Linked DNA regions of Nitrobacter winogradskyi Nb-255. The protein of the gene in region 1 interacts with the protein of each later gene in a pairwise test. Links are inferred from orthologs where the notes say so. Each region holds a gene or a part of one and is shown in the gene's direction. Other genes may lie near its edges. The genes, in order: gyrB and gyrA.

Region 1 (14,161 bases):
ACGACGCTCTCCGACGAGGTCGAACTGCTGAAACGCCAGTTGCAGGAATAGGCGCGGAGCGGGAAAAATCCTTCCGGAAAAAGCCGGACCATGGCGAACCACAGGGGCTTGCGCAGGAAGCACTTCCGCGTCACCTTACGGCCCCGCCGGATTTAGGCGATATCAGCCTTGAGCTTCGAGGCATCGCTTGAACTCCGAGGTCTCGGCGCCGCGAGTCCTCGCGGCATTTTCAGCACACGACCTGAACCTGGATCGGACGGATTTGCAATGAAGGTCACCGTCGAACGCGCGCAACTGCTGAAATCGCTCGGCCACGTCCATCGCGTTGTCGAACGGCGGAACACGATTCCGATCCTGGGAAACGTGCTGGTCCGCGCCGAGAACGCCAAGCTGTCGCTGAAGGCGACCGATCTCGATCTGGAGGTGACGGAAACGCTGGCGGCGGAAACCGGCACTGTGGGCTCGACCACGGTTCCAGCGCATATGTTCTACGACATCATCCGCAAGCTGCCCGATGGCGCGCAGATCGTGCTGGAAGGCGATGGCGACCGCTCGGTTCTGACGATCCGCGCCGGGCGCTCCCGCTTCACCCTGCAGACGCTGCCGGAGAATGATTTCCCCGATCTCGCGGCCGGCGAGATGACGCATTCTTTCACATTGGCCGCGGCAGACCTGAAGCGGCTGATCGATCGTACCCAGTTCGCGATCTCGACCGAAGAGACCCGCTATTATCTCAATGGCATCTACCTGCACGGCGCGGGCACCGCAAACAACGCGACGCTGCGCGGCGTCGCGACCGACGGTCATCGCCTAGCGCAACTCGATCTCGCTTTGCCGAAGGGCGCCGAGGGAATGCCCGGCGTCATCATTCCGCGCAAGACGGTCGGCGAGGTGCAGCGGTTGATCGAGGATAGCGAGGCCGAGATCGGAATCGAACTGTCGCAAGGCAAGATCCGCTTCACCCTCGGCAACGTCGTGCTGACCTCCAAGCTGATCGACGGCACCTTCCCGGACTACGGCCGCGTGATCCCGCAGAACAACGACAAGGAACTGGTCGTCGACAAGAAGGATTTCGAGGCCGCGGTAGATCGCGTCTCGACGATTTCCAGCGAGCGCGGCCGCGCCGTGAAGCTGGCGCTGTCAGCGGGCAAGCTCGTTCTGTCCGTGACCAATCCCGATTCCGGCAGCGCCACCGAGGAGCTTGAGGTCGAATACGCCTCCGACGCACTCGATATCGGATTCAATTCACGCTATCTCCTGGATATCGCCGCGCAGATCGAGGGCGAAGCCGCGGTGCTGAAGCTCGCCGATCCCGGATCGCCGACGCTGGTGCACGACAGGGATTCCAGGGGCGCGCTCTACGTCCTGATGCCGATGCGGGTGTGAGGAATCTCTCGGATCGCGAGGTCTCCAATTTCGCTCTCTCCCCTTGCGGGAGAGGGAAATATTGCCCGGCGTCATGATTCCCTCCCGCGTTCGCCGCCTGAGCCTCACCCACTTCCGCAACTACCGCGCCGCGACGTTCGAGACGCGCAGCAACATGATCGTGCTGGTCGGACCGAACGGTGCCGGCAAGACCAATTGCCTCGAAGCCATTTCGCTGCTGTCGCCGGGACGCGGATTGCGTCGCGCGACACGCGACGACATCGCGGACAACACCGGAGACGGCTCCTGGGCGGTGTCGGCCGAGATGCAAGGCGCGCTCGGCCTTGCGACGCTCGGCACCGGCATCGACGCGCCGGGCAATGAAGCGGCTCCAAGCGGCCGGCGCTGCCGGATCGACCGCGAGCCCGTCGCATCGGCCGCCGCGTTCGGCGACCATCTGCGCATGGTCTGGCTGACGCCCTCGATGGACGGCCTGTTCACCGGGCCGGCGTCGGACAGGCGGCGTTTCCTCGACCGTCTGGTGCTGGCGATCGACAGTGAACACTCCGGCCGCGTCTCGGCGCTGGAGCGCAGCCTGCGCTCGCGCAACCGCCTGCTGGAAATGCGTCACCACGACGATCTCTGGTGCGAGGCCATTGAGCGTAAAACCGCCGAGCTTGCGGTCGCGGTCGCGGCGATGCGCGCGCAGACCGTGACGCGCCTTACGGCCGCGCTGGAGGCGCGCGGCGGGGGCTCCTCATTCCCCGCGGCAAGCATCCACCTCGACGGCTGGATGGAGAACGCGCTGCTGACCGAGCCGGCCACTGTGGTGGAGGATCGCTACCGCGAAATCCTGCGCGCCAGCCGCCCTCGCGACGCCGCCGCCGGCCGCACGCTCGAAGGCCCGCATCTCACCGATCTGGAGGTGATCTATGCGCCGAAGAACATGCCGGCGAAGGAGGCCTCCACAGGCGAGCAGAAGGCGCTCCTGATCGGCCTGGTGCTGGCCCACGCCCGCCTCGTGGCCGAGATGACGGGCATCATCCCGCTGCTGCTGCTCGATGAAGTCGTGGCTCACCTCGATCCCGACCGCCGCGGCGCGTTGTTCGGCGAGCTTGCCGGCCTCGGCGCCCAGGTCTGGATGAGCGGCGCCGACCCGGCCGCCTTCGCCAACCTCAGTGCCGGCAGCGAAACCTTCAGGGTGGACTCCGGCCGGATCACGCGCGAGCCGCCCACGTAATGCCATAGGAACCGCTCGGGACGGGAGCTGGAGAATCCCGCAGCTTTCGTCCCCGAGGCGACGGCTCCGATGGTTGCGAATCGCGATGTGGGAAGCTTCGCGAATCGCCTGTTTCCGCCCTTGAAAAACTCCACAAAAATACCATTTATTCAATATCTTACGTGGCACAACTTTGCGCTAGTCGCGGTGCCGCTTTCGTGCCAGAAATAGACTTCTCAGCCGCATCGACCGCGTCTGTCCCGGGACACCTCTGAAGGCCTTTCATGAACGAACCTGCCCGGCAGCAAATTGCCGATACCGAATCTGTCGCGGCCATCGAATATGGCGCGGAATCGATCAGGGTGCTCAAGGGCCTCGACGCCGTGCGCAAGCGGCCCGGCATGTATATCGGCGACACCGATGACGGCTCCGGCCTGCACCACATGGTTTATGAAGTGGTCGACAACGCCATCGACGAGGCGCTGGCGGGACACGCCACCGCCGTCGAGGTCATTCTCAACGCTGACAATTCAGTCACGGTGCGCGACGACGGCCGCGGCATTCCCGTCGACATCCACAAGGGCGAAGGCGTCTCGGCGGCTGAAGTCATCATGACGCAGCTGCACGCCGGCGGAAAGTTCGATCAGAACTCCTACAAGGTCTCCGGCGGACTGCACGGCGTCGGCGTCTCCGTCGTCAACGCGCTCTCCAGCAAGCTGACCCTGCGCATCTGGCGCAGGGACAAGGAACACCTGATCGAATTCGCCAACGGCGACGCGCTGGCGCCGTTGAAGGTCGTCGGCGACGCCAACGGCAGGCGCGGCACCGAAGTCACTTTTCTCGCCTCGACCGAGACCTTCACCAACATCGAGTATGATTTCGCCACGCTGGAGCATCGGCTGCGCGAACTCGCGTTCCTGAACTCCGGGGTCAACATCCTGCTCTCGGACATGCGCCACGCCGTCGAGCGGCGCGAGCAGATGATGTACGAAGGCGGCGTGGTCGAATTCGTCAAGTATCTCGACCGCAACAAGAAGGCGATGGTGGCGGATCCGATCATGGTCCGCGCCGAGATGAACGGCATCAGCGTCGAGGCCGCGCTGTGGTGGAACGACAGCTACCACGAGAACGTCCTGTGCTTCACCAACAACATTCCGCAGCGCGACGGCGGCACCCATCTCGCCGGCTTTCGCGGCGCCCTGACCCGGCAGGTCAACGGCTATGCCGATGCCATGGCCAAGAAGGAGAGGATCGCGCTGACCGGCGACGACTGCCGCGAGGGATTGACCGCGGTGCTTTCGGTGAAAGTGCCGGATCCGAAATTCTCGTCGCAGACCAAGGACAAGCTGGTGTCGTCGGAAGTGCGTCCCGTGGTCGAGAACGTCATCAACGAGGCGCTCGCCGCCTGGTTCGAGGAGCATCCGACCGAGGCGAAGCTCATCGTCGGCAAGGTGGTCGAGGCCGCGGCGGCGCGCGAGGCCGCGCGGAAGGCCCGCGAACTGACACGGCGCAAGGGCGCGCTCGATGTCGCCTCGCTCCCCGGCAAGCTCGCCGACTGCCAGGAACGCGATCCGGCGAAATCGGAACTGTTCATCGTCGAGGGAGATTCGGCCGGCGGAAGCGCCAAGCAGGGCCGCAACCGTGAATTCCAGGCCGTCCTGCCGCTCCGCGGCAAGATCCTGAACGTCGAGCGCGCGCGCTTCGACAAAATGCTGTCGTCCGAGCAGATCGGCACGCTGATCACCGCGCTCGGCACCGGAATCGGCCGCGAGGATTTCGACCTCTCGAAGCTACGCTATCACAAGATCATCGTGATGACCGACGCCGACGTCGACGGCGCGCATATCCGCACGCTGCTCCTGACCTTCTTCTTCCGCCAGATGCCGGCGCTGATCGAGGCCGGCCATCTCTATATCGCGCAGCCGCCGCTCTACAAGGTGACCCGCGGCAAGTCCGAACGATACCTGAAGGACGAGCGCGCGCTGGAAGACTACCTGATCGAAACCGGGCTCGACGACTGCGTGTACAAGCTCGCCACGGGCGAAGACCGCGGCGGCCGCGACCTGCTGGCGCTGGTGGATGACGCCCGCGTGATCCGGAACGTGCTGCAGAATCTGCATGGCCGCTACAACCGCGGCGTGATCGAGCAGGCGGCGATCGCCGGCGTGATGAATCCGAGGATCACCGAAAATCTGGCGACGGCAACCGCCGCCGCCGATTACATCGCCAGGCGACTGGATGCGCTGGCCGACGAGGTCGAGCGCGGCTGGGTCGGCCGCTTTGTCGAGGGTCAGGGCTTTTTCTTCGAGCGCACCGTGCGCGGCGTCAAGGACGTCGCCATGATCGACGACGCGCTGCTCGGCTCGGCCGATGCGCGCAAGCTCGATGAATACGCTGGCAGGCTGCAGGAAGCCTATCCGCGCCCCGGCCTCCTGCGGCGCAGGGATACCGAAACCGCGATCCATGGTCCGGTCAGTCTGTTCGAGGCGGTGACCGACGCCGGGCGCAAAGGCGTCGCGCTGCAACGCTACAAAGGCCTCGGCGAGATGAACCCGGACCAGCTCTGGGAGACCACGCTCGACGTCAGCGAGCGTTCGCTGCTGCAAGTGAAGATCAAGGAGGTCGACGAGGCCGATGACATCTTCACCAAGCTGATGGGCGATGTGGTCGAACCGCGCCGCGAGTTCATCCAGGACAACTCGCTCAGCGCCAATGTGGACGTGTGAGCCGGCGACGCCTCACCTTCCCTCAAAAAAGCGGTAGCGCTCGCGACAGCTATCGGATGACGCCGGAGGTGAAGCCGGGTCTGCGATGCGGCGGCTTGATTTCCTTTTTCAGGAAACATCGCGCGGCTTTGCCAGCGTATCCCGGCCGCGCATAGGTCCAGGCCCGGCACTTGCTATCGGCATCGCAGGCATGCCTGCAAACCTGATCGGCGTCGGCTCTCTCGTCTTTCCTGATCTCGAAATTGCGATAGTCGCCGCCCGAGCGATCGGTGGAGGTTTCCACCGGGCCTATCCGTCGCTCGATCACGCCCGCGCCGCGGACACCGGACACGCAGCACCGATTCGCGATCCGCTGGGGCACGGCGTTCTTGAGCCAGCATACCGCGGTTTCCGACCGTTCATTCGGATAGCTGAAGCTCCAGGCGCGGCAACGGCGGTCGCGTTCGCATGCCAGGCCGCAATCGACCGGATCGCCCGACCGCAGCGGCACCCGCAGATAGTCGGCGCCGGGCCGGTCAAAATTGACCTGAGCACTGGCCGGACGCACCGCCGGAACAGAGCTCCACAACAGCGCGGCCAGCAGAACCAGGCCCACCTTCAGTGCATGGACTTTCATCACCTGCCGTAAAGCAGCGCATCCCCAACGAGGACGTGCGCGGATAGGAGTCATTAAATCGCGCCCTCAATGTACGTTGGATGAACAACCGCAAGCCGCTGACCCGATGATACCCCGATTCGGCGGAGTCGATCGCTTCGAACCTGCGAAGCAACGGATGCGTCATCGCCAGCCGTTCCTCCGCAGTTCGTGATGCAAACCTCCTCTGTAGCGCTCCAAGCAAACACGTCGTGCGGCTTGAGCTTGGTGACCCGCCGCCCGCGTGAAGAAAACGCGTCAAAATAAAATCATCGATCCCCGCTCTGATTCCATCAGAAGCGAAATGCTCTAGGCCGGATCGACATTCACGGCAGCCAGATCAGGGCTGCGGCCAGGTGAACGAAGCCCGTGAAGTGAACGGTTCGCCTGTCGTAGCGGGTGGCGAAACGGCGGAAGTGCTTGAGACGGTTGAAGCAGCGCTCGATGCGGTTGCGGTGCTTGTAGAGACCGGCGTCATGCGGGATGATGATTTTGCGCGTCCTGTTTGAGGGGATCACCGCTTCGGCGCCCATGCCGGCGATGAGTGCACGCAAGGCGTTGCTGTCATAAGCCTTGTCGGCCAGCACGGCGTCCCCGGCCTGGGCTTCGAGCAGCGCGGGGGCTTGTGTGACGTCTCCGACCTGCCCGGCGGTGACGATGAAACGCAAGGGTCGGCCCAGCGCATCGGCGAGCATGTGGACCTTGGTGGTCAGTCCACCTCGGGAACGCCCCAGCGCCTGATCCTTGGCCCCCCTTTTCCGGTAGCCGCCTGCTGATGGGCTCGAACGATGGTTGAGTCGAGCATCAGATACTGGTTGTCGCGATCGGCTGTCAGGGTGGAGAACACCCGTTCCCACACACCGGCATGGCACCACCTGCTGAACCGCCGATGCACCGTCTTCCAGCGACCATAGCGCTCCGGCAGGTCACACCAGTGCGCGCCGGATCGCAGCACCCACAGGCAGCCGTTCACAAACAACCGATTATCCGATCCCGTCCGTCCCGGATCAGAGGCCTTGCCTGGCAGCAACGGTGCAATCTTCGCCCACTGATGATCGCTCAGCTCATACCGCTTGATCCCCATCGTGCAGCTCCGTGTCAGAATCACGGAACCCTATGAATCAGCGATCAGACCGCCTGGGAATCCTGAATGTCGATCCGGCCTAGAGCATGATCCGATCAAGTTGAATCGGACCATGCTCTGGAAATGATTGTCCGGTCGCATTTTCTTGCGGCGAACCGGGTATCCGGTTCGTCAGAAAAGGCTCTCACATCACTTCCACCACTTCGGTTCCAGTTGATTGCTTTTGATTGCTTTTGATTGCTTTTCCGCAAGCTGCTTGTCGGGGCAGCCTTTGCCGTGGCAGCATGGCGGCGGCTGGTTCAGCACCGGGACATGCATGAGCGCGCAACGCCGAAGCTACGAGAGCGGTCACAAGCCGAAATATCTGGTCGTGGTCGATGACAGCGCGGAATGGGATCGTGCCGTTTATTATGCGAGCCGCCGCGCCATCCGCGTCGGCGGAGGCATCGTGATGTTGCGCGTGGTGGAGCCGGAAGACCGTAATCAGGAATGGCTCGGCATCGCCGAGGTGATCCGCGCCGAGGCTTATGAAGGCGCGGATGCGGCGCTCGACCGCGCCTCCGGCCGGGCCAACGGGATCGCCGCGATCACGCCGGAGCGGATCATTCGCGAGGGCGATCCGCTCGAACAAATTCTGGATGTCATCGAGAAGGATTTGGATATATCGATGCTGGTGCTCGCCGCCAGCGGTGGTCCCGAAGGTCCGGGTCCGATCATCACGACGCTGGCCAAGACCGCCGGGAACTTTCCGATCCCGGTGACGATCGTGCCGGGCACCCTGACGGATGACGCGATCGACGCGCTGTCGTAGCATGTTCGTTTCTGACTGAATCAGGAAGCGAAGCGCTGGATTATTGTTTTGGCGCGTTTTCTTCACGCGAACCGGCATCCCATCCCCGGGTCAAGCCCGAGGACATGCTTCGCTCGAAAGCGCCATGGAGCATGATCCCGAGCGGTGGGAACCGGCTTCGGATAAGATCACGCCCGATCCGATCAAAATTGAGGATGCGGCTTCGGCTGCCCTCGCTTCAACGCCCTTGACCGTGCCTTTGCGATGGCTATCTGCTAGGGGAACCTACGCGCCGGCCTTGAACCGGCGACGACGGAGAGACCGATGTTCATTCAGACCGAAATTACCCCCAATCCCGCCACCTTGAAGTTCCTTCCGGGTCGCACCGTCCTCGGCAAGGGCACGATGGAGTTCACCAGCGCCAGCACCACCGCCCGCTCGCCGCTCGCCGTGAAGCTGTTCGCCGTGCACGGCGTCGCCGGCGTATTCTACGGCTCGGATTTCATCACGGTGACGAAAGACGAGGGCAGCGACTGGCAGCATCTCAAGCCGGCCATCCTCGGCGTCATCATGGAACACTATATGGCGGGTGCGCCGCTGTTGGCGGACGGCGAAGGGTGCAGTGAAGCGAACGCCGACAGCGACGTCGAATTCTTCGATGAAGCGGATGCCGAGACCGTGACCTTGATCAAGGACCTGATCGAGACGCGGGTGCGGCCGGGGGTCGCCGATGACGGTGGCGATATCACCTTCCGCGGCTTCAGGGACGGAATCGTCTATGTGAACATGAAGGGTGCGTGCTCCGGGTGCCCGTCATCGACGGTGACCTTGCGGAACGGCATCCAGAACCTGCTGAAACACTTCGTGCCCGAGGTCGTCGAAGTACGGCCGGTTTAGAGCTTGGCGACGACCACCAGCCGCTTGATTTTGCCGCTCTTGTAGGCGCGCAGGAATGCATCGTAGTTCTTGAACGACACGCAGCCGTTGGAGGCGCCGCTCGGCCCGAGCATATAAGTGTGCGCCAGCAGGCCAGTGCGCCCGTATATCTTGTCCTCGCCGCCGATCGGTTTCAGCCTGATCGCCTCCACCCCGTGGAACGGACGTTCCCGCAACGACAGGTCGTAGATATGCGGCGGCGTCACGCCCCGCATCTTTCTGTCGGCGTAGCGTGGATCGTCCATCATTTTGCCAAGCCCGGAATGCGCTTCGAGCCTGGTGCCGTCCGGCAGGTAGACGGTACGCGCGGAAATGTCATAAATGGCGGTGGATTCATGTTGCGGGATGCTCCCGAGGGTCAGGCTCTCACCGTCGCTGCTCACCCCGCCGTCGGGCGCCGCGAACGCCAGTTTCAGGCCGGCCGCGGGTCTGCCGAACAGTTTCTCGAAGATCGACGGTTTGTTCGGCTCCGGCGCGACAGCGGCGCTGGCCTGTGCGATCTCGCTGCGGGACGGGGCGGAGGCAGCCTGAAGCTGACGCAGTTCGGAGGGACGCGGCGCCGGCATCGGAACAATCGAGGAGATTTGCGACGCCTGCGGAAGCGGCAGGATCTCCGGCGGAGCCTCGGCGAGAGAGGAGACGGCGATCTGCGAGGCCGCCGCGGGCTCGAAGGTGCCGGGCGGGGGACCGAGCAGGCGCGGACCGTACAGCAACGCGGTGCGGGCCCTCGCTTGGGGATCCTCGGCACGGGCCTTGGTTACTCCGGCCTTGGTTACTCCGGCATTGGCTGCCCGGTTCTTGGAGACAGGAGCCTTGGAAACAGGAAACCTGGCCGCGCGGACCCCGGCGATAGCCTGTGGGGCGCGAACGCCCGGGATCTCCTCCAGGGCCTCATACGCGGCTGCGATGCGATGCACAGGCTCCGCTGAACGACCCGAGACAACTGGCGGCAATGAGGCCGTGACCAGCTCTGCGGGTTCAAATCCGCCGGAAACACGGGTGTAGAGCGTCCAGGCGCAGGCTAGCCCGATGCAGGCGAGCCCGGCGAAACCCAATATATTCTGAGGAACCGCCTTGCGGGGCAGATCGGCGGAGTGAGCCGCGGCCTCATAGTAACGTCTGCCCGTAACGTACGTCATTCGCCCCACGTCCAGAGTCACGGCCTTTCCGGTCTCCGCGGGCGGTGCACCAAGATGCTGCACGCCGCCGGCATGTCCGGATCAAGACTGCGCATGGCTGATTCGCTAAACCCCAAAGTTCCCCACGAAGCTGTGGTAGAGTGCTGAGCGCCATTAAGGCGACTTTTAGTTAAATGCGGATTAAATATGAGTCGGACCCCAGGCCCATGATAAACCGCGCGATCGCGGCAATCTCGTGTCTAAAACCCGGGTTCCTGCATCCAAACCGCAGGTAATTCTCGGGCAAGGGTGCTAGTCTGGTCCGATGCTCGTCCTTGCGATCGACACCGCCCTCGATGCCTGTGCCGCCGGCATACTGGACACCGACGAAGGCCGCCTGATCGCTCAGGAAACGCTCCCGATGAAGCGCGGCCACGCGGAAACCCTGATGCCGCTGATCGCCAGGGTCATCGAATCCGCGGGAATCGGCTTTAAGGCGCTGGACCGCATCGCCGCGACCACCGGCCCCGGCAGCTTCACCGGCCTGCGCGTGGGGCTGTCGGCCGCGCGCGGCATCGCGCTGGCCGCCGACAAGCCGGTGGTCGGCGTAACCACCCTCGCGGCCTTTGCGGCCCCGGTGATCGGCGAGGATCGGAAGCCGCCGGTGATCTCCGCCATCGATGCCCGGCATGATCAGGTTTATTTTCAGGCCATGAGCGGTGACGGCGCCGCGCTGATCCAGCCGCGCGTCGCGCCGGTCGCGGAAGCGCTTGCGGCATCCCGCTTCGGCGCGCCGCATCTGGTCGGAAATGCCGCGAGGCTTCTCGCCGATCGCTGGCCCGCGCACGCCCCGCCCCCGGTCGCGGTCGATCAGCAGGCAGCGCCCGATATCGTCTGGGTGGCGTGGCTTGGCGCGGCGGTCAGCCCGGATGCGGCGCCTCCGCGCCCGTATTACCTGCGCGCGCCCGACGCCAGGCCGACCGGCGACACCCTGCTAAAACCACGGACGCTGGCCGCATCATGATGACATGGTTCCCCGGGAGGGAACGCGCCGTTCCCATTGTCGAGCCCGCGAGCCCGAACGACGCGGCGCGCCTTGCCGCGATTCACGGCGCATCGTTTCATCGCGGCTGGGGTGAAAGCGAATTCGAGACCATGATCGCCGAGCGCAACACGCTGGTTCAGCGTCTGCGGCTACGATCGAACGTGATCGGTTTTGCCGTCTCCCGCATTGCCGCGGACGAGGCCGAGATCCTGTCGATCGCCATCGACGCCGGCTATCGCGGCCAGGGGTTTTCGCGCAACCTGCTGCTCACGCACCTTGGCCACCTCGCCGGGCGCGGCGTGCGGACGGTATTTCTCGAGGTGGAGGAAAATAATCAACCGGCGCGGCGTCTCTATGAACGCGCCGGCTTCGCCGTCGTCGGACGCCGCGAACGTTACTATCGCGAGGCGGGTGATCTGGAACTGAACGCATTGGTGATGCGCCGCAACTTGTCGTAACCTCTGCGGAGTGGCAAAAGGAGCCAGGGAGAACCACCGGCAACGGTGCATCGGTTTTTTCGTCCGGTCGCACTCCTTATATCGTTCGCGCGCATTATCTTACGCACATATGAGCGGATCATGCGCCATCGGAACCGGACACTAGAGATGATGGCCCTAAAATCGACGCCTGTGCAGAAGCCCACCACGATCGAGGCGCGTTGCGCGGCCGCCGGAATGCGCATGACCGAACAGCGCCGGGTTATCGCGCGCGTGCTCGCGGAGGCGTCCGATCATCCCGACGTCGAGGAGCTTTACCGGCGCTGCGCCGGGGTGGATGACAAGATCTCGATCTCGACGGTCTATCGCACGGTGAAGCTGTTCGAGGATGCCGGCATCATCGAGCGGCACGATTTCCGCGAAGGCCGCGCGCGCTATGAGACGATGCGCGACAGCCACCACGATCATCTGATCAACCTGCGCGACGGCCAGGTTATCGAATTCACTTCGGATGAGATCGAGAAACTGCAAGCCGAGGTCGCGCGCAAGCTCGGCTACCGGCTGGTCGATCATCGGCTCGAACTCTATTGCGTGCCGATGGATGACGAATAAGTCGCGGGTGCCTGTCGAAATGCCGGAAAGCCGCATGCCGCCGCGCAAGCTGCACATCAAATCCTACGGTTGCCAGATGAACGTCTACGACGCCCAGCGCATGGCGGACACGCTGGCGGTCGAAGGATATGTCGAGACCACCAGCGCCGAGGACGCCGACCTCGTCATTCTCAACACCTGCCACATTCGCGAGAAGGCGTCCGAGAAGGTCTATTCCGAGCTCGGCCGCCTGCGCGCAGCCAAGGATCAGGCGGCGCGTGATGGCCGCGGCATGAACATCGTGGTCGCCGGCTGCGTCGCGCAGGCCGAAGGCGAGGAGATCATCAGGCGCGCGCCCATGGTCGATGTGGTGGTGGGTCCGCAGAGCTATCATCATCTGCCGCAACTGCTCGCGCGCGCAAAGACCTGTGGCCGTGCGCTGGAGACCGAGTTTCCGGTCGCGGACAAGTTCGGCTTCCTGCCGCAGCCGTCGCGGCAGGCGATCCGTTCCCGTGGCATCTCGGCGTTCGTGACGGTGCAGGAAGGCTGCGACAAATTCTGCACCTTCTGCGTCGTGCCTTATACCCGCGGCGCCGAGGCGTCGCGGCCGGTGGCGAAGGTCGTCGAAGACGTGCGGCGCCTGGCGGACAACGGCGTTCGCGAGATCACCCTCATCGGACAGAACGTCAACGCCTATCACGGCGAGGGTCCCGACGGGCGGCCCTGGCCGTTCGGCAAGCTGCTGTATCGTCTCGCCGGGATTCCAGGCATCGTCCGGCTGCGTTACTCGACCAGCCATCCGCGCGACGTCGAAGACACCCTGATCGACGCCCACCGCGATCTCGACGCGCTGATGCCGTTCGTGCACCTGCCGGTGCAATCCGGATCAGACCGCATCCTCGCCGCCATGAATCGCAGGCATACCGCCGATGATTACCGCCGGGTGATCGACCGGTTTCGTCAGGCCCGGCCCGACATCGCGTTCTCCTCGGACTTCATCGTCGGCTTCCCCGGCGAAACCGAGGAAGATTTCGCCGCCACCCTCGCGCTCGTCGGCCAAATCGGATACGCTGCCGCCTATTCGTTCAAATACTCGCCCCGACCCGGAACGCCGGCGGCGGACATGCAGGAGACGGTGTCAACGGCCGACATGGACCAGCGATTGGTGCAGCTTCAGAACCTGATCGACAGCCAGCAATCCGCCTTCAACCGGACCGCGCTGGGCAGGACGATCGACGTGCTGTTCGATCGCGCCGGACGCAAGCCCGGCCAGATCGTCGGCCGCACGGCCTATCTTCAGCCCGCCCATGTGGAAGCGTCGGACGCCATCATCGGACAGGTGCTGCCCGTAACCGTCGCCAGTCTGGAACGCTACAGCCTGTTCGGAACGCTGGCGTCCAAGCCGACGTCCGGCGAACCTTCGAACCATGCCGCGACGGGCGGCGCGCAGTTCCAGACGACCGCCGGAGCCTGACCCCTTGCCCAAGAGCGCATCGGATTCCCCTCCGCTTGCTCCCAGCCGGAAACCCGAGATCCAGGGCCCGCCCGAAACGCAGGTCGTCATCGATTTCGAGGACAATCGCGCGGTATCGGCGCTGGTCGGCCCTTACGGACAGAATCTCTCGCAGCTTGAGCGCCGGCTCGGCGTGGTCGTCGATTCGCGCGGCAATCACATCACCATCGCCGGATCGCGCGACGGCTGCGACGCGGGGAAACGCGTGCTGGAAACGCTCTACGCTCAGGCGGCGCAGGGCCATGATCTCTCGCAGGGCGAGGTCGAGGGCGCGATTCGCGCCGCGATCGCGCAAGGCTCGCTGTTCGAGGACGACGTCAAGGCGCCGCGCTCAGGGTTCGAAGCCATCAATCTGCGCAAGCGTCCGGTGCGGGCGCGCACCGCCGCGCAGGATCTCTACATCCGCGCGTTGAAACGCCATGAGCTGGTGTTCGGCATAGGCCCCGCCGGCACCGGAAAGACCTGGCTCGCGGTGGCGCAGGCCACCCAGCTCTTCGAGCGCAAGGAAGTCGATCGCATTATCCTGACGCGTCCCGCGGTCGAGGCGGGCGAGCGGCTCGGCTTCCTGCCGGGCGACCTGCGCGAGAAAGTGGACCCTTACCTGCGGCCGATCTATGACGCGCTGTACGATCTGATGGACTCCCGCATCGTCGAGCGCGCGCTGCAAAGCGGCGAGATCGAGATCGCCCCGCTCGCGTTCATG
Region 2 (5,480 bases), 2.0 Mb from region 1 along the record:
GGCCCGCTCGACCTGTTGCTGGCGCTTGCGCGGCAGCAAAAGGTCGACCTGTCGAAAATCTCCATTCTGGCGCTCGCGGATCAGTATCTGGTTTTTGTCGAGGCGGCTCGCAAGATTCGTCTCGAACTCGCCGCGGATTACCTGGTGATGGCGGCGTGGCTCGCCTTCCTGAAATCGCGATTGCTGCTGCCGGAGCCGCCGACACCGGATGGGCCCAGCGCGGGCGAAATGGCGGCGGCGCTCGCCAACCGTCTGCGCCGGCTTGAGGCCATCCGCGAGGCATCGAACCGCCTGATGAATCGTCAGCAACTGGGGCGCGACATCTTCCCGCGCGGAAATCCCGAGTCGATCGCCGAGATCCGGCATCCGAAGTTTACCGCGACCTTGTTCGACCTGCTCTCCGCCTATGCCGTGCAGCGTCAGCAGCGGGTATTGACCACCGTTCACATGGCCAAGCGCACGGTCTGGTCGTTGAGCGAGGCGCGAGCCTCGCTTGAGCGTCTGGTCGGTCTTGCGGGTGAGGACTGGGGCTGTCTCGATGAATATCTGATGACGTTTGTCGTCGATCCGGCGCAGCGCGCCACCGTGTTCGCGTCGAGTTTTGCATCCGCTCTCGAATTGGTGCGCGAGGGCGTGATGGATCTGAATCAGAAAGAGGCCTTCGCGCCGCTTTATTTTCGCAAGCGTGCGCCGCAGCCGTCACCCGATCCGACGGCGGGACCGGACACCCCGGTGCAGTAATTGGAAGAAGGAGACCGAGCGATGGCAAGCCTGGCGGAAATACGCGTGGAGCGGCTCGAGGAACCCGAAACGGAACTGCCCGCGTCGCGGCCCGAGGAATTGCGCTTGCTGGAGGCGCTGCTGTTCGCTTCCTCCGAGCCGCTGGATCAGTCGGCGCTCGCCAAGCGGATGCCCGACGGCGTCGATATCAAATCGGCTCTCGCCCAGTTGCAGGCGGACTATGCGTCGCGGGGCGTCAACCTGGTGCGAATCGCCAACAAGTGGACCTTCCGCACGGCGGGCGATCTGGCCTGGCTGATGACGCGGGAAAGCACGGAGACGCGGCGCCTGTCGCGCGCGGCGATCGAGGTGTTGGCCATCATCGCCTATCATCAGCCCGTGACGCGCGCGGAGATCGAGGAGATCCGCGGCGTCGTGACCTCCAAGGGCACGCTGGACGTTCTTCTGGAGACCGGCTGGATCAAGCCGCGCGGTCGCCGCAAGACACCGGGCCGCCCGCTCACCTTCGGGACGACCGAGGCGTTTCTGTCCCAGTTCAGCCTCGAGAATCTCGGCGATCTGCCGGGCCTGGAAGAGCTGAAAGGAACCGGGCTGCTGGATTCGCGCCTGCCGGGCGGGTTCAGCGTTCCGACGCCATCAGACGATCCGGCTTTGCGCGACGACGAGGATCCGCTTGATGCGGGCGATCTCGAACTGGCGCTGGTCCCGGCTTTGGAGGCGGAAAGCGATAATTCGAGCAGCGGCGGTACTGCCCCGACAGGATCCTGAGGCGTTTCAAGCGAAGCGCGTCCTCGGGCTTGACCCGACGGAGGTTTCCGTTCGCTTGAAGTCAAAGCATCGTTTCATCAGAAGCGAGGCTCTCGCTCGGGCCAGCCTGACGCACGGACGCGACGTTTACCGGTCCCTTTTCAGCCGAACGCCTCGCGAATGCCATCGATGACGAACTGGACGGCGAGGGCGGCCAATACGACGCCGAGCAATCGCGACAGCACGACGTTGCCGGTGTGGCCGAGCGCGCCGGCCACGCGCCCCGCCAACGCGAAGGTGACGCCGCAAATGGCGGCGACCGCAATGATGATAGCGATCAGCGCTATCAGTTGAACCGGCTGATCCGCCGCGCGACCGGCCAGCAGCAGGGTGGCCGTGATCGCCCCCGGACCCGCGATCATCGGGATCGCCAGCGGAAAGGCCGCGATATTTCGCGCGTGCTCCTCCGCCGCCTGGGTCGCCTGCTGGGCCTCTCGCGCCGGCCGGACCCCCAGCACCATCTCGAACGCGACCACGAACAGCAGGAGTCCGCCGGAGATGCGAAACGCGGGGAGGCCGATTCCGAGCCGGGCGAGGAGCCATGTCCCGCCGAGCGCCGTCGCCACCAGGATGGCGGCGGCTATCGCCGAGGCGCGCCAGCCGATGCCGCGCCGGGCGGCCTTCGGCAGGCCCTGGGTGATTGACAGGAACACCGGGGCCAGACCGATCGGATCGACCACCACCATCAGCGTCGCGAAGGTCGTCAGCGCGTAGTCCGGCAGCACCGTTCCACCATCAGATTCTGGTTGCCAATATGGCTTATAAGTAACTGAAAGAACGACGGGAAAAAACCGCCTCCGGCGATCGCCGAAGGTGGTTTTCCCAGCCTCGATAGGCTATACGATTCCGAGCAGAAACCGACCGGAATCCTTCCTTGTCAGATATCGAAGACACTAAACCCGAGGAGCCGCCGGCGCCTTCGGGCATTCGGCCCGTTTCCATCCTCGAGGAGATGAAACGCAGCTATCTCGATTACGCGATGAGCGTGATCGTGGCGCGGGCGCTGCCGGATGCGCGCGACGGCCTCAAGCCGGTCCACCGTCGCATTCTCTACGCGATGTATGAGAACGGCTTCGAGTGGAACAAGCCCTACCGCAAATCCGCCCGCACTGTCGGCGACGTCATCGGTAAGTACCATCCTCACGGCGATCAATCGGTTTATGACGCGCTCGTGCGGATGGCGCAGGATTTCTCGATGCGCGTGCCGCTGATCGACGGACAGGGCAATTTCGGCTCGGTGGACGGCGATATGGCGGCGGCGATGCGCTACACCGAATCCCGCCTCACCAAGATCGCCCAATCGCTGCTCGACGACATCGACAAGGACACCGTCGATTTCCAGCCCAACTACGATAATAGCGAGAGAGAGCCGTCGGTTCTTCCGGCGAAATTTCCAAATCTTCTGGTCAACGGCGCCGGCGGCATCGCCGTCGGCATGGCGACCAACATCCCGCCGCACAATCTCGGCGAGGTCATCGACGCCTGCGTGGCGCTGATCGACGATCCGGCGCTCGGCATCGACGACCTCATCAAGATCATTCCGGGTCCGGACTTCCCGACCGGCGGCATCATCCTTGGACGGCAGGGCATCCGCTCGGCCTATCACCTCGGCCGGGGCTCGATCGTGATGCGCGGCAAAGTGTCGATCGATACGATCCGCAAGGACCGCGAGGCGATCGTGGTTTCGGAGATCCCCTATCAGGTCAACAAGGCCAGCATGGTCGAGCGCATCGCCGAGCTGGTGCGCGAGAAGAAGATCGACGGCATCTCGGATTTGCGTGACGAATCCGATCGCGAAGGGTTTCGCGTCGTCGTCGAGTTGAAGCGCGACGCCGTTCCGGAGATCGTGCTCAATCAGCTTTACAAGTACACGCCGCTGCAGACCAACTTCGGCGCCAACATGGTGGCGCTGGATGCGGGCCGTCCGCAGGTCATGAACCTGAAAGACCTGCTGACCCTGTTTATCGCGTTCCGCGAACAGGTCGTCACGCGCCGCACCAAGTTCCTGCTCAACAAGGCCCGCGATCGCGCCCACATCCTGGTCGGTCTCGCGATCGCCGTCGCCAACATCGACGAGATCATCCGCGTGATCAGGGAGTCGCCGGATCCCAACGCCGCGCGCGAGACGTTGATGTCGCGCGACTGGCCGGCGAAGGATGTCGCGGCGATGATCACGCTGATCGACGATCCGCGCCACCGCGTGTCGCCGGACGGCACGGCGCGGCTGTCGATGGAGCAGGCGAAAGCCATTCTCGATCTGCGTCTGCAGCGCCTGACCGCGCTCGGCCGCGAGGAAATCTCGGAGGAACTCGACAAGCTCGCCATCGAGATCGCCGACTATCTGGACATCCTGCGGTCGCGCGCGCGCGTACAGGCGATCATCAAGACCGAGCTTGGCGCGGTGAAGTCCGAATTCGCCACCCCGCGCAGGACGGTTATCGTCGAGCAGGAAGGGGAGGTCGAGGACGAGGACCTGATCCAGCGCGAGGATATGGTCGTGACCGTCTCGCATGCAGGCTATGTCAAGCGGGTGCCGCTATCGACCTACCGCGCGCAGAAGCGTGGCGGCAAAGGCCGCTCCGGAATGCAGACGAGGGACGAGGATTTCGTCAGCCGGCTGTTCGTCGCCTCGACTCATACGCCGGTGCTGTTCTTTTCGTCGCGCGGACAGGTCTACAAGGAAAAGGTCTGGCGGCTGCCGATGGCGGCTCCCAATGCCCGCGGCAAGGCGCTGATCAACATCCTGCCGCTCGACCAGGGCGAGCGTATCACCACCATCATGCCGCTGCCGGAGGATGAATCGTCCTGGGCCGACCTGGACGTCATGTTCGCGACCACCAGCGGAACGGTCCGCCGCAACAAGCTCTCCGATTTCGTCGATGTCCGGCGTTCCGGCATTATCGCGATGAAGCTGGGTGAGGGCGAGTCGATCGTCGACGTGCAGATCTGCACCGAGCGCGACGACGTGCTGCTGACCGCCGCGGGCGGTCAGTGCATCCGGTTCCCCGTCACCGACGTGCGCGTGTTCTCGGGCCGGACATCGATGGGAGTGCGCGGCATCGCGCTGGCCAAGGGCGATCGGGTTATCTCGCTGTCGATCCTGCATCACTTCGACGCCACGCCGGCCGAACGCGCGGCGTATCTTAAGCAGTCCGGCGCGATCCGCCGCGCGGCGACCGGCGAGGATATCGAGCCGGAGGAGGCGACGCCCGAGGCCGACGAGGCCGCGCATACTGATCTCTCGCTGCCCGAAGGGCGTTATGTGGAGATGGGCGCCGCCGAGCAGTTCGTGCTCACCGTCACGACCTATGGCTATGGCAAGCGATCGTCGTCGTTCGAATTCAGGGTTTCAGGACGCGGCGGCAAGGGCATTCGCGCGACCGATCCGACCAAGCTTGGCGAGATCGGACATCTCGTCGCTGGATTCCCGGTCGAGATGTCGGACCAGATCATGCTGGTGAGCGACGGCGGGCAGTTGATCCGGGTGCCGGTGGAAGGCATCCGCATCACCAGCCGGGCCTCCAAGGGCGTCCGCGTGTTCAACACGGCGGATGGCGAGCATGTGGTGTCGGTCGAACATATTCGAGAGGACGGCGAGAACGGCAACGGCGGATAATTTCCGCCCGCTCACAAAACAAAAGCCGCCCATTGTCATCAACGACGGCTTCCTCTTTGGAAGAATAAAGCTACGAAACTTAATCCGGGATCAGCGATGTCCTGCCGTGATCAGCCGGGCTTCACGAACCACCGTCCTGGAGCCGGCGGCGCGAAGGCAGGATGCATCGAAATTCGGCCAGGCTTGCTGCGAACAGACCGCGCCTGCGGGCCGGATATCGAGCCGATCGGCCTTGGCGAGCGGAACGGGCGTGCTGGCGGAAACCTGCGGCGCGAAACCCGGAAGAACGGTGAGGGCGGCTGCGATGAACGCCGCG

Evidence for each region.
Region 2: the proteins of gyrB (region 1) and gyrA interact in binary tests that used the Escherichia coli proteins (3 or more experiments, as listed by UniProt). The link is inferred for Nitrobacter winogradskyi Nb-255 from one-to-one orthologs.

Annotation. Positions count from the first base shown.
Region 1 is NC_007406.1:1,944-16,104, forward strand. What follows is about bases 2,534-5,589. They hold gyrB (DNA topoisomerase (ATP-hydrolyzing) subunit B), read left to right. Parts: upstream 2,534-2,868; coding sequence 2,869-5,310; downstream 5,311-5,589. Other genes in these bases: recF (DNA replication/repair protein RecF), read left to right, coding at 2,534-2,605; NWI_RS00035 (PAN domain-containing protein), read right to left, coding at 5,360-5,589. Also shown: chromosomal replication initiator protein DnaA, read left to right, coding at 1-51; dnaN (DNA polymerase III subunit beta), read left to right, coding at 268-1,386; more of recF, read left to right, coding at 1,460-2,533; more of NWI_RS00035, read right to left, coding at 5,590-5,926; NWI_RS00050 (universal stress protein), read left to right, coding at 7,345-7,839; NWI_RS00055 (NifU family protein), read left to right, coding at 8,143-8,715; NWI_RS00060 (DUF2778 domain-containing protein), read right to left, coding at 8,712-9,893; tRNA (adenosine(37)-N6)-threonylcarbamoyltransferase complex dimerization subunit type 1 TsaB, read left to right, coding at 10,198-10,896; rimI (ribosomal protein S18-alanine N-acetyltransferase), read left to right, coding at 10,893-11,375; NWI_RS00075 (Fur family transcriptional regulator), read left to right, coding at 11,523-11,966; tRNA (N6-isopentenyl adenosine(37)-C2)-methylthiotransferase MiaB, read left to right, coding at 11,986-13,419; NWI_RS00085 (PhoH family protein), read left to right, coding at 13,424-14,161. UniProt on the Escherichia coli protein: DNA gyrase negatively supercoils closed circular double-stranded DNA in an ATP-dependent manner to maintain chromosomes in an underwound state.
Region 2 is NC_007406.1:1,972,022-1,977,501, reverse strand. Bases 2,085-5,364 are described here. They hold gyrA (DNA gyrase subunit A), read left to right. Parts: upstream 2,085-2,422; coding sequence 2,423-5,164; downstream 5,165-5,364. Other genes in these bases: NWI_RS09400 (hypothetical protein), read right to left, coding at 5,255-5,364; NWI_RS09410 (MarC family protein), read right to left, coding at 2,085-2,273. In the rest of the region: NWI_RS09420 (segregation and condensation protein A), read left to right, coding at 1-741; SMC-Scp complex subunit ScpB, read left to right, coding at 763-1,509; more of NWI_RS09410, read right to left, coding at 1,650-2,084; more of NWI_RS09400, read right to left, coding at 5,365-5,480. UniProt on the Escherichia coli protein: A type II topoisomerase that negatively supercoils closed circular double-stranded (ds) DNA in an ATP-dependent manner to maintain chromosomes in an underwound state.